Regions from separate parts of the Paenibacillus sp. FSL H7-0943 genome, predicted to be linked through region 1. Evidence: a T-box and tRNA genes for the amino acid it is inferred to sense, from the RefSeq annotation. Region 1 holds a T-box; the other holds one or more tRNA genes.
What was found. A T-box is a leader RNA that pairs with one kind of tRNA and senses whether it is charged. The one in region 1 lies ahead of metG (methionine--tRNA ligase), so its partner is inferred to be a tRNA-Met.
Positions count from the first base shown of each region.

Region 2: it encodes a tRNA-Met, which carries the amino acid that the T-box ahead of metG (methionine--tRNA ligase) is inferred to sense. The anticodon was not compared.

Region 1 covers NZ_CP150148.1:4,140,694-4,145,834, reverse strand. The annotation lists gene htpG (molecular chaperone HtpG) at 1-1,513, shown strand, start outside; gene NSQ55_RS18040 (DUF4362 domain-containing protein) at 1,575-2,039, opposite strand; T-box leader at 2,165-2,426, shown strand; gene metG (methionine--tRNA ligase) at 2,470-4,116, shown strand; gene NSQ55_RS18030 (LysR family transcriptional regulator) at 4,126-4,995, opposite strand.
Region 2 covers NZ_CP150148.1:5,988,713-5,993,853, reverse strand. The annotation lists rRNA gene NSQ55_RS26165 (23S ribosomal RNA) at 1-1,991, shown strand, start outside; tRNA gene NSQ55_RS26160 (tRNA-Asn) at 2,053-2,128, shown strand; tRNA gene NSQ55_RS26155 (tRNA-Ser) at 2,132-2,224, shown strand; tRNA gene NSQ55_RS26150 (tRNA-Glu) at 2,243-2,317, shown strand; tRNA gene NSQ55_RS26145 (tRNA-Val) at 2,373-2,448, shown strand; tRNA gene NSQ55_RS26140 (tRNA-Met) at 2,466-2,542, shown strand; tRNA gene NSQ55_RS26135 (tRNA-Asp) at 2,568-2,645, shown strand; tRNA gene NSQ55_RS26130 (tRNA-Phe) at 2,656-2,731, shown strand; tRNA gene NSQ55_RS26125 (tRNA-Thr) at 2,760-2,835, shown strand; tRNA gene NSQ55_RS26120 (tRNA-Tyr) at 2,841-2,926, shown strand; tRNA gene NSQ55_RS26115 (tRNA-Trp) at 2,933-3,006, shown strand; tRNA gene NSQ55_RS26110 (tRNA-His) at 3,030-3,105, shown strand; tRNA gene NSQ55_RS26105 (tRNA-His) at 3,149-3,224, shown strand; tRNA gene NSQ55_RS26100 (tRNA-Gln) at 3,244-3,318, shown strand; tRNA gene NSQ55_RS26095 (tRNA-Gly) at 3,325-3,399, shown strand; tRNA gene NSQ55_RS26090 (tRNA-Cys) at 3,409-3,482, shown strand; tRNA gene NSQ55_RS26085 (tRNA-Leu) at 3,497-3,575, shown strand; gene NSQ55_RS26080 (AraC family transcriptional regulator) at 3,712-4,467, opposite strand; gene NSQ55_RS26075 (BMP family ABC transporter substrate-binding protein) at 4,795-5,141, shown strand, end outside.

The sequences.
Region 1 (5,141 bases):
CGCTGCGTTTATGGTGGCTGATGACGTTATAGTGATCAGTAAGGCATTAGGCAGTGACGAGGCCTTTAAATGGGAGTCTAAGGGCGCTGACGGCTATACCATCGAGACTGTCGAGAAGGATTCTGTCGGCACTGATGTGATTTTGAAGATTAAAGAGAATACGGAAGAAGATCAATATGATGAATATTTGGAAGAATATCGCCTGAAATCTATCATTAAAAAATACTCCGACTTCATCCGTTTCCCAATTAAAATGGACGTGAAGGAGCAAAAGCCAAAAGAAGGCACGGAGAACGAGTTCGAAGAAGTTATTCAAGAACAAACCGTAAACAGCATGGTGCCTATCTGGCGCAAGAACAAAAGCGAGCTGACTACAGAAGATTATGATAACTTCTATGCAGAGAAACGTTACGGCTTCGATAAGCCGCTTAAACATATTCATATCAGTGCTGATGGTGCTGTAGTGTACAATGCAATCCTGTTCATCCCAGAAAATACGCCGTTTGACTATTACACAAAGGAATATGAAAAAGGTCTTGAGCTCTATTCCAACGGTGTGCTGATCATGAACAAATGTGCGGATCTGCTGCCTGATTACTTCAGCTTTGTAAAAGGTATGGTGGACTCAGAGGATCTGTCCTTGAACATTTCCAGAGAGATGCTCCAGCATGACCGTCAGCTGACTCTGATCGCTAAGAACATTAAGAACAAGGTGAAAAGCCAACTGCAAAGCCTGCTGAAGGATGAAAGAGAGAAATATGAGCAGTTCTATAATGCTTTTGGTAGACAGCTTAAGTTTGGTGTCTATAACGATTATGGGATGCACAAAGACACCCTTCAAGATTTGTTGATGTTCTATTCCTCTAAGGGGAAGAAGCTGGTTACGCTGGACGAATACGTTTCAAGAATGCCAGAAGATCAGAAGTATATCTACTATGCTTCCGGAGAGTCGATCGACAGAATCGAGAAGCTCCCGCAAACCGAGCTTGTATCGGATAAAGGGTATGAAATTCTCTACTTCACTGATGATATTGATGAATTTGCGATCAAGATGATTCAGTCTTATAAGGAAAAAGAATTTAAATCCGTATCCAGCGGAGATCTGGGGATCGAAGCCGACGAAGCGGACAAGCCAACGGAAGCGGAAGAGAACGAAAACAAGGAGCTTTTTGAAGCGATGAAGGACATCCTGTCCGGCAAAGTGAAAAATGTTAAAGCTTCCAAACGTTTAAAGACTCATCCGGTATGTCTCTCTGCCGAAGGTGAACTGACAATCGAGATGGAGAAAATCCTGAAATCGATGCCGAATGGCCAAGAGGTGCAAGCGGATAAGGTACTCGAAATCAACATCCATCACGAAGTGTTCCAGTCCTTGAAGGCGGCAGCAGAGAACGACAAAGAAAAGCTCGGTTTATATACGAACCTGCTGTACAACCAAGCCCTGTTGATCGAAGGTCTACAGGTTAGTGATCCTGTTCAATTCACCAATGATATTTGCAAAATCATGAAATAATATGAAGTACAGAGACCATCCAATTGTATTATGATTGGGTGGTCTTTTTTATTTCAGCATTTCATTTTGTTGTGCGAAAAAGGTAGTAATCAATACCAGAGTCATTATTTGTGCAACCGCTGATCGAATAGATAATTTCATCTTGTGTGCTTTTTTTACTTGTGACTTCGGAGCAGGTATCGGTTCTGATTCCTGTGTTGCTTCCACCGAATGCATCATTAGAGGTATCGTAGCTATAATTAATCACGTTACCGTCAAACTTCAAATCCTTAAATATGGGATCGCCTTCATCTGTGTAACTTGTAACGCGTATATTGTCTGCTTTTTTGCTGGAGAGATTAGTTATAAATTTCTCGAATTTATCTAGGTTGTACACTTTTTCAAAAGAAACAATATCCCCTCTACTGATGGCTTCTTTGGAAGTATAGGGTTCACTTTTGGGAACAGAATTAACTTTATGATCGGAACAACCCCATACTCCTTCTAGTAAAAGAACAGAGAGTATAAGTGAATTTACTTTTTTCACTGAGGGACCTCCTTGTAACGTATTTATATAAAAGACGGAGATTAACTGGAAAAGTTACAGTGAGCTTGATGTTTAACATTGACAATAAACAACAAATTGAGTATTATTTTCTCTAACTTGAATATGTAAAAGCAAAGAAGAGAAAGAGTACCACGGCAATTCTTTCAACAGAGAGCTCCGGTCGCTGAAAAGGAGTAAAGAAAACCCTTGGGAATATGGTCTCAGAGCTGCGCATCGAAACCTTATGGGTTGTAGGCTGCGCCGGAACCTGCATCCGTTACAGTGCTAGGGTATAAACGTTAATTAACGTCGTACCTGAAGAGGTAAATGTCATGAGGCATTTATAAAATTAGGTGGTAACACGTGAGTAGAACTCTCGTCCTTTGTGGATGGGAGTTTTTTTGTTGTCTAAAAAAGGAGGAGAAGGTTAATGAGTAATGTGTTTATAGGTGGCGCTTGGCCGTATGCGAATGGATCTTTACATCTGGGGAGATTATCAAGTGTGTTGCCTGGGGATGTGCTGGCACGATATTTTCGCTCCAAAGGGGATAACGTATTATATGTATCAGGCAGTGATTGCCATGGCACACCCGTAGCAGTTCAGGCTGCGAATGAAGGGATTACGCCGGGAGCTTTTGCAAGCAGATATCATGAAGAGTTTCTGAAGTGTTTTGAACAGCTGGGATTTAGTTATGATCTATATACTCGAACGGATCAACAGCAGCATCATAAGGTTGTGCAAGCGTTGTTTACAAAGCTGCTAGAGAATGGTCATTTATATAAAAAAACCATTGCGCAATGTTACTGCGAGGTGGATCAGCGCTTTTTGCCAGACAGATATGTGGAAGGGACTTGTCCGGTATGTGGTGAGCGGGCGCGAGGGGATCAATGTGATTATTGTTCTACGATTCTAGATCCTGCCGATTTGTTAGACAGAGTCTGCAAATTATGTGGGAATACACCAACAGAAAGGCCGACAGAACATTATTATCTTAGCTTATCTAATTTTCAGTCTGAATTAACGGAATATGTAGAGGAAGCACAATTTTGGAGAGAAAACGCTATAAAACTGACTAAACGTTATTTAAAAGAAGAGCTGCAGGACCGCGCGGTAACAAGAGACTTGTCTTGGGGTGTAGATGTTCCTGTGGCTGGATTTGAAGATAAAAAAATTTATGTTTGGATTGAGGCGGTAAGTGGTTATTTATCAGCCAGTAAGCAGTGGGCTGCACAGTCCGGAGGAAACTGGGAGGATTTTTGGTTAGAGGAAAAAGGGGCGATTACCGCTTATTATGTGCATGGTAAAGACAATATTCCATTTCACACTTTAATATGGCCGGCTGTGTTATTAGGAGCAGGAGGTCTGCATTTACCGGACAGGATTATATCTAGCGAATATTTAACCCTTGAAGGGCAGAAATTCTCCACTAGCCGAAATTGGGCGGTCTGGGTACCTGATATTTTAGAGCGGTATCAGCCAGATTCTATTCGTTATTTCTTAATTGCCAATGGACCTGAGAAGCGGGACACGGATTTTTCCTGGAGAGAGTTTATTTATAGCCATAATGGAGAGCTGCTTGGAGCATTTGGTAACTTAGTGAACCGTTCATTGGCTTTTGTAGATAAGTTTTATGAAGGGAAAGTGCCAAATGGGCAATTAGATAAGGGGTGGAAGGACAATATCGACCTCTTGTATCTGGAATCAGGACGGCTTATTGAGGCTGGGAATCTAAAAGATGCGCTGGAGTTTATTTTTTCTTATGTGCGCAAGGCAAACCAGTATTTCGATCTGCAAAAACCATGGATACAGATAAAAGAGGATCAGGTTTCTTGTGATTCTGCAATATACACATGTGTGCAGATTATTGCGAACTTAGCGAATTTGTTGCATCCGTTTCTACCGTTCTCTTGTGACAAGATCAGGGGGTTCCTGTCGTTAGAACTACCGAATTGGCAGCCTTGCTCGGTGCCCCCTTACCAACAGGTTACTGATTTACAATTATTGTTTGAACGAATTGATATTAGCCGTATTAAAGAAGAAGAGGATAGGCTAGATCAACAGCAAGTGAATAAATAGAGCTGGTATTTATCCATTCCTGAAGCTTTCAATAAACTTGGAAGCCAATGATGATAAGTATTTATCCTTAATCCAGACGGCGGCGACCCGCGTGCGTAGTGATTCACTACTGATTTCTTTATAGATCAAATTACGGTTACTCGTTAATTCGAAAGCGGATTTGGGGATGATTCCAATGCCAAGACCAGCGTTTGCCCAGAGCAGTGTTGTTCTAGCATCATCATTCATACAGAAAATCAGCGGATCAAAGCCGTTCTCAAGACATGTTTCCCGGATAAGCTGCTCAAAACGGCGGTAGATAATAAGCGGCTTATCCTTTAACTCACCGATCTCAATAAAGTTTTCATCCGTTTTCCAGTCATACTCAGGTGTCATTACGGCAATCATAGGTTCAGCTTGTGTGTAAAGACATTCTAAATTTGTACCATTAAAGGGTGTCCTAACAATCCCGACTTCGACAATACCTTTATTCAGGAGGTCAATGATTCTAAAGGTATTTCCTTCATGAATCTCAAACTTCACACCTCTATACGTTTTGTGAAACTCACATAGCCGATCTTGAAGCAACGTAGCTCCAGAGGAAGAAACAGTACCAATGGCTAGGGTTCCTTTTAAACCTTTGACAAAATCAGTGAGCTCACGGGCAGTGGAATCTGCCAGCTCCAGGATTTGTTGGGCACGGTCCCGCAATATGGCTCCAGCTTCAGTGAGCTGCACGCTGCGTGGACCTCGTTCCACTAGCTTTACACCGAGTTCTTCCTCTAGGAGCTTTAGCTGCTGGCTCAGCGGAGGCTGGGCCATTTGCAGTTTTTTGGCTGCAGATGTAATCTGCCCTTCCTCAGCTATCGCCATAAAATATTTAAGTTGTCTAATATCCATATAAAAATCCTCCGAACTTGAGATATGCTAATCGTATGGGAGCGATACGAATCCAATATTATTAATATGTGAGTAGATATGCCATAATCATAACTGTTCTTATACATATTTCAAGTGGTTAAATACTTCTTATGTTGGGTGTGGAT
Region 2 (5,141 bases), 1.8 Mb from region 1:
CAAGGATTACCAAGCTCAGTCAAACTCCGAATGCCATATACTTATTGCCGGGAGTCAGACAGTGAGTGCTAAGATCCATTGTCAAAAGGGAAACAGCCCAGACCATCAGCTAAGGTCCCCAAGTGTGTGTTAAGTGGGAAAGGATGTGGAGTTGCACAGACAACCAGGATGTTGGCTTAGAAGCAGCCACCATTGAAAGAGTGCGTAATAGCTCACTGGTCGAGTGACTCTGCGCCGAAAATGTAACGGGGCTAAACACACCACCGAAGCTATGGCTAGATACTATGTATCTGGGGTAGGGGAGCGTTGTGTAGGGGTTGAAGGTGTACTGAAAAGAGCGCTGGACACTACACAAGTGAGAATGCCGGTATGAGTAACGAAAAGATCAGTGAGAATCTGATCCGCCGAAAGCCCAAGGTTTCCTGAGGAAGGCTCGTCCGCTCAGGGTAAGTCGGGACCTAAGGCGAGGCCGAAAGGCGTAGTCGAAGGACAACAGTTTGAAATTACTGTACCACCGTAATCCGCTATGAGCGATGGGGTGACGCAGGAGGGTAGTGACGCGGACTGATGGATGTCCGTCTAAGCAGTGAGGCTGATGTGTAGGCAAATCCGCACATCGTTAAGGCTGGGCTGTGATGGGGAGCGAAAATTGTAGTAGCGAAGGTCATGATCTCACACTGCCAAGAAAAGCCTCTAGCCAGGAGAAGGTGCCCGTACCGCAAACCGACACAGGTAGGCGAGAAGAGAATTCTAAGGCGCGCGGAAGAACTCTCGTTAAGGAACTCGGCAAAATGACCCCGTAACTTCGGGAGAAGGGGTGCCCCGGTAGTGTGAATAGCACGAGGGGGCCGCAGTGAAAAGGCCCAAGCGACTGTTTAGCAAAAACACAGGTCTGTGCGAAGCCGCAAGGCGAAGTATACGGGCTGACGCCTGCCCGGTGCTGGAAGGTTAAGGGGAGTGGTTAGGGGTAACCCGAAGCTATGAACCGAAGCCCCAGTAAACGGCGGCCGTAACTATAACGGTCCTAAGGTAGCGAAATTCCTTGTCAGGTAAATTCTGACCCGCACGAATGGCGTAACGACTTGGGCGCTGTCTCAACGAGAGATCCGGTGAAATTTTAATACCTGTGAAGATGCAGGTTACCCGCGACAAGACGGAAAGACCCCATGGAGCTTTACTGCAGCTTGATATTGAATTTGGGTACGATCTGTACAGGATAGGTGGGAGCCGTAGAAATCGGAGCGCAAGCTTCGGTGGAGGCGCCGTTGGGATACCACCCTGATCGTATCTAGGTTCTAACCTAGTACCCTTACCGGGTACGGGGACCGTGTCAGGCGGGCAGTTTGACTGGGGCGGTCGCCTCCTAAAGAGTAACGGAGGCGTTCCAAGGTTCCCTCAGAATGGTTGGAAATCATTCGCAGAGTGCAAAGGCATAAGGGAGCTTGACTGCGAGACCTACAAGTCGAGCAGGGACGAAAGTCGGACTTAGTGATCCGGTGGTACCGCATGGAAGGGCCATCGCTCAACGGATAAAAGCTACCCTGGGGATAACAGGCTTATCTCCCCCAAGAGTCCACATCGACGGGGAGGTTTGGCACCTCGATGTCGGCTCATCGCATCCTGGGGCTGAAGTAGGTCCCAAGGGTTGGGCTGTTCGCCCATTAAAGCGGTACGCGAGCTGGGTTCAGAACGTCGTGAGACAGTTCGGTCCCTATCTGTCGTGGGCGCAGGAAATTTGAGAGGAGCTGTCCTTAGTACGAGAGGACCGGGATGGACGTACCGCTGGTGCACCAGTTGTTCCGCCAGGAGCATGGCTGGGTAGCTACGTACGGACGGGATAAGCGCTGAAAGCATCTAAGCGTGAAGCCCCCCTCAAGATGAGATTTCCCAATTAGTAAGACCCCTTGAAGACGACGAGGTAGATAGGTTGGAGGTGGAAGTGCAGCAATGCATGGAGCTGACCAATACTAATCGGTCGAGGGCTTATCCTATACGTAGGATGCAGATTCGTTTCGGATTCAGTTTTCAGGCGATTAAGCCTGGTATGAATATTCCCTGATAGCTCAGTTGGTAGAGCACTCGACTGTTAATCGAGTTGTCACAGGTTCGAGTCCTGTTCGGGGAGCCATATGGAGAGGTGTCCGAGTTTGGCCGAAGGAGCACGATTGGAAATCGTGTAGGCGCCACAAGCGTCTCGAGGGTTCGAATCCCTCTCTCTCCGCCACAAATTTTTAATTAGTATGGCCCGTTGGTCAAGGGGTTAAGACACCTCCCTTTCACGGAGGTAACATGGGTTCGAATCCCATACGGGTCACCAAATTTTCACTTGATTTATCCTAGTGGACTTTGGTACAATAACAATTGTTGTTTATGGAGGCTTAGCTCAGCTGGGAGAGCATCTGCCTTACAAGCAGAGGGTCGGGGGTTCGATCCCCTCAGCCTCCACCATAACACTTTCTTACTGACGCGGGGTGGAGCAGCCCGGTAGCTCGTCGGGCTCATAACCCGAAGGCCGCAGGTTCAAATCCTGCCCCCGCAACCAATTAACTTAAGCAATTATATCTTTTGGAACCGTGGTGTAGTTGGCCTAACATGCCTGCCTGTCACGCAGGAGATCGCGGGTTCGAATCCCGTCGGTTCCGCCATTTTCATCATGGCTCGGTAGCTCAGTCGGTAGAGCAGAGGACTGAAAATCCTCGTGTCGGCGGTTCGATTCCGTCCCGAGCCACCATTTATCATCACAAAAGAATGAGTGCCATGCCGGTGTAGCTCAATTGGTAGAGCAACTGACTTGTAATCAGTAGGTTGGGGGTTCAAGTCCTCTCGCCGGCACCATCCTTGGAGGATTAGCGAAGTGGCCAAACGCATCAGACTGTAAATCTGCTCACGTGAGTGTTCGGTGGTTCGAATCCATCATCCTCCACCAGTTTTTAGGGGCATAGTTTAAAGGTAGAACAACGGTCTCCAAAACCGTTGGTGTGGGTTCAATTCCTGCTGCCCCTGCCAAGTTCTTTCTAAAGTTTAATATGGCGGCCGTGGCGAAGGGGTTAACGCACCGGATTGTGGTTCCGGCATTCGTGGGTTCGAGACCCATCGGCCGCCCCATTTACTTTAAAATGAATAATGGCAACAATATCAACTTAATATGGCGACTGTGGCGAAGGGGTTAACGCACCGGATTGTGGTTCCGGCATTCGTGGGTTCGAGACCCATCAGTCGCCCCATTTTACTTTAAAATGTTATTGGGGATTAGCCAAGCGGTAAGGCAACGGACTTTGACTCCGTCACTCATAGGTTCGAATCCTATATCCCCAGCCATTTTATGCGGACGTGGCTCAGCGGTAGAGCATCGCCTTGCCAAGGCGAGGGTCGCGGGTTCGATTCCCGTCGTCCGCTCCAAGTTTTCATGGCGCCATAGCCAAGTGGTAAGGCAAAGCTCTGCAAAAGCTTTATCCCCAGTTCAAATCTGGGTGGCGCCTCCATTTAGTTCATATGTGCCGGCGTGGCGGAATGGCAGACGCGCTCGACTCAAAATCGAGTGGGAAACCGTGGAGGTTCGAGTCCTCTCGCCGGTATCTTAAAAAGGTTTGTAAGAATGCTTTCATAAGCAATCTTACAAACCTTTTTTCTTTATGTCCTTGGGTTTACAGCAGTAAGCCGTTGAATAGAGAGTTTCTCTATTTCAACGGCTTTTTTTAATCTGATTAGTGATTAACCTGATTGATTATTAATGCGGAATGCTCGCGGGGTAAGACCTATTTCTCGTTTGAACATATTGCAGAATTGGGCATCGTTCACAAAACCTGCAGCAGCAGATACTTCAGAGATTTGCATCTGAGTATGACGTAATAAAGATTTTGCATAATCCAGGCGTTTTAACAGCAAATACCGCAGGGGTGAAGACCCGAAACGTTCTTTAAATAGATGGCGAAAACGATCGTAACTATATCCGGACATTTCTGATAGTGTTTCGACGGACAATTTATGGCGATAATGCTCATTCATATAATTAAGGACATATTGTACTCGATCTTCTGTTGGGGATTGATATCCAGAGGCACTAAGAAGCCTCATAAGATGGACGGTAATCTCGCTCATTTGTAGGTTTAGAAGCTCAGAGAATCCGTCTTGCTTGCGTGTAAACTCTGCTTTCATTCGCAGCAGGATTTGAAGAACGGTCTGATCTTTATCATCTTCATATACGCCGAGCAGATTACTCATATTAGGGTGTTCCGAGTGGAAGCCTACAAATAATACATTTGCATCCTCACGGTGGTGCTCGTCATGTTTATGATTGGGTGGCACAAGCGCGAAAGAAGAGGAGCGAAAATGGTAACTTCGTGGGCCAACATTGGTTGTCCCTACCCCCTGTAAATAATAGACTAGTTCGTAGCATTCATGCTGGTGTGGAGGGATATAAGTATTTAGCTCATGTGTGGCACTTACAATATATAGAACACGATCCATGATGATCCTCCAATACTTATGTTTTAGCCGAATCGTACAAAACTATGACCGAAATCATATAATTATTTTTAATAATATTTGTTATGATCGTATCAATAAATCCGAAAGTTCGCAACCTGACTGGCCATCTCGTTCGGAAATAAAGCGGATTATTAATAATAATGGTATTTTTATTGCTATTTTTGAGCCTAAACGTTAAATTTATTACTTTTAATGATACTTTATTTGGAAAAAAGAGAATTTCCATTTGAACCGTGAATTATACAATGGGTGAAGATGGGATTCTGCGGATTACTAACCAACTAAAATTAGGGGTGGAATAGAGTAATGAATAAAAAAGTTCTTTCTTTGTTGTTATTAATGGTGATGGTTCTGGTCACAGCATGTGGGAATAACACGTCCAATAATGGTTCTTCAACGAATACTGGATCCAAAGCGGACGAAGGCGGAGAAACAGGTGCAGGGGATAAACTCAAGGTTGTATTGCTGATTCCGGGGACACTTGGGGATAAATCATTTTTTGATTCCGCTAATAACGGCTTGCAAAAGGTTAAGGATGAACTTGGTGCAGTAACAAAGGTTGTTGAAATGGGCGTTGATAAAACGAAATGGGAGCCTACATTTAACGATATCGCTTCCGAGGATTGGGATGTAATTATTTCTGGCGGTTCTGA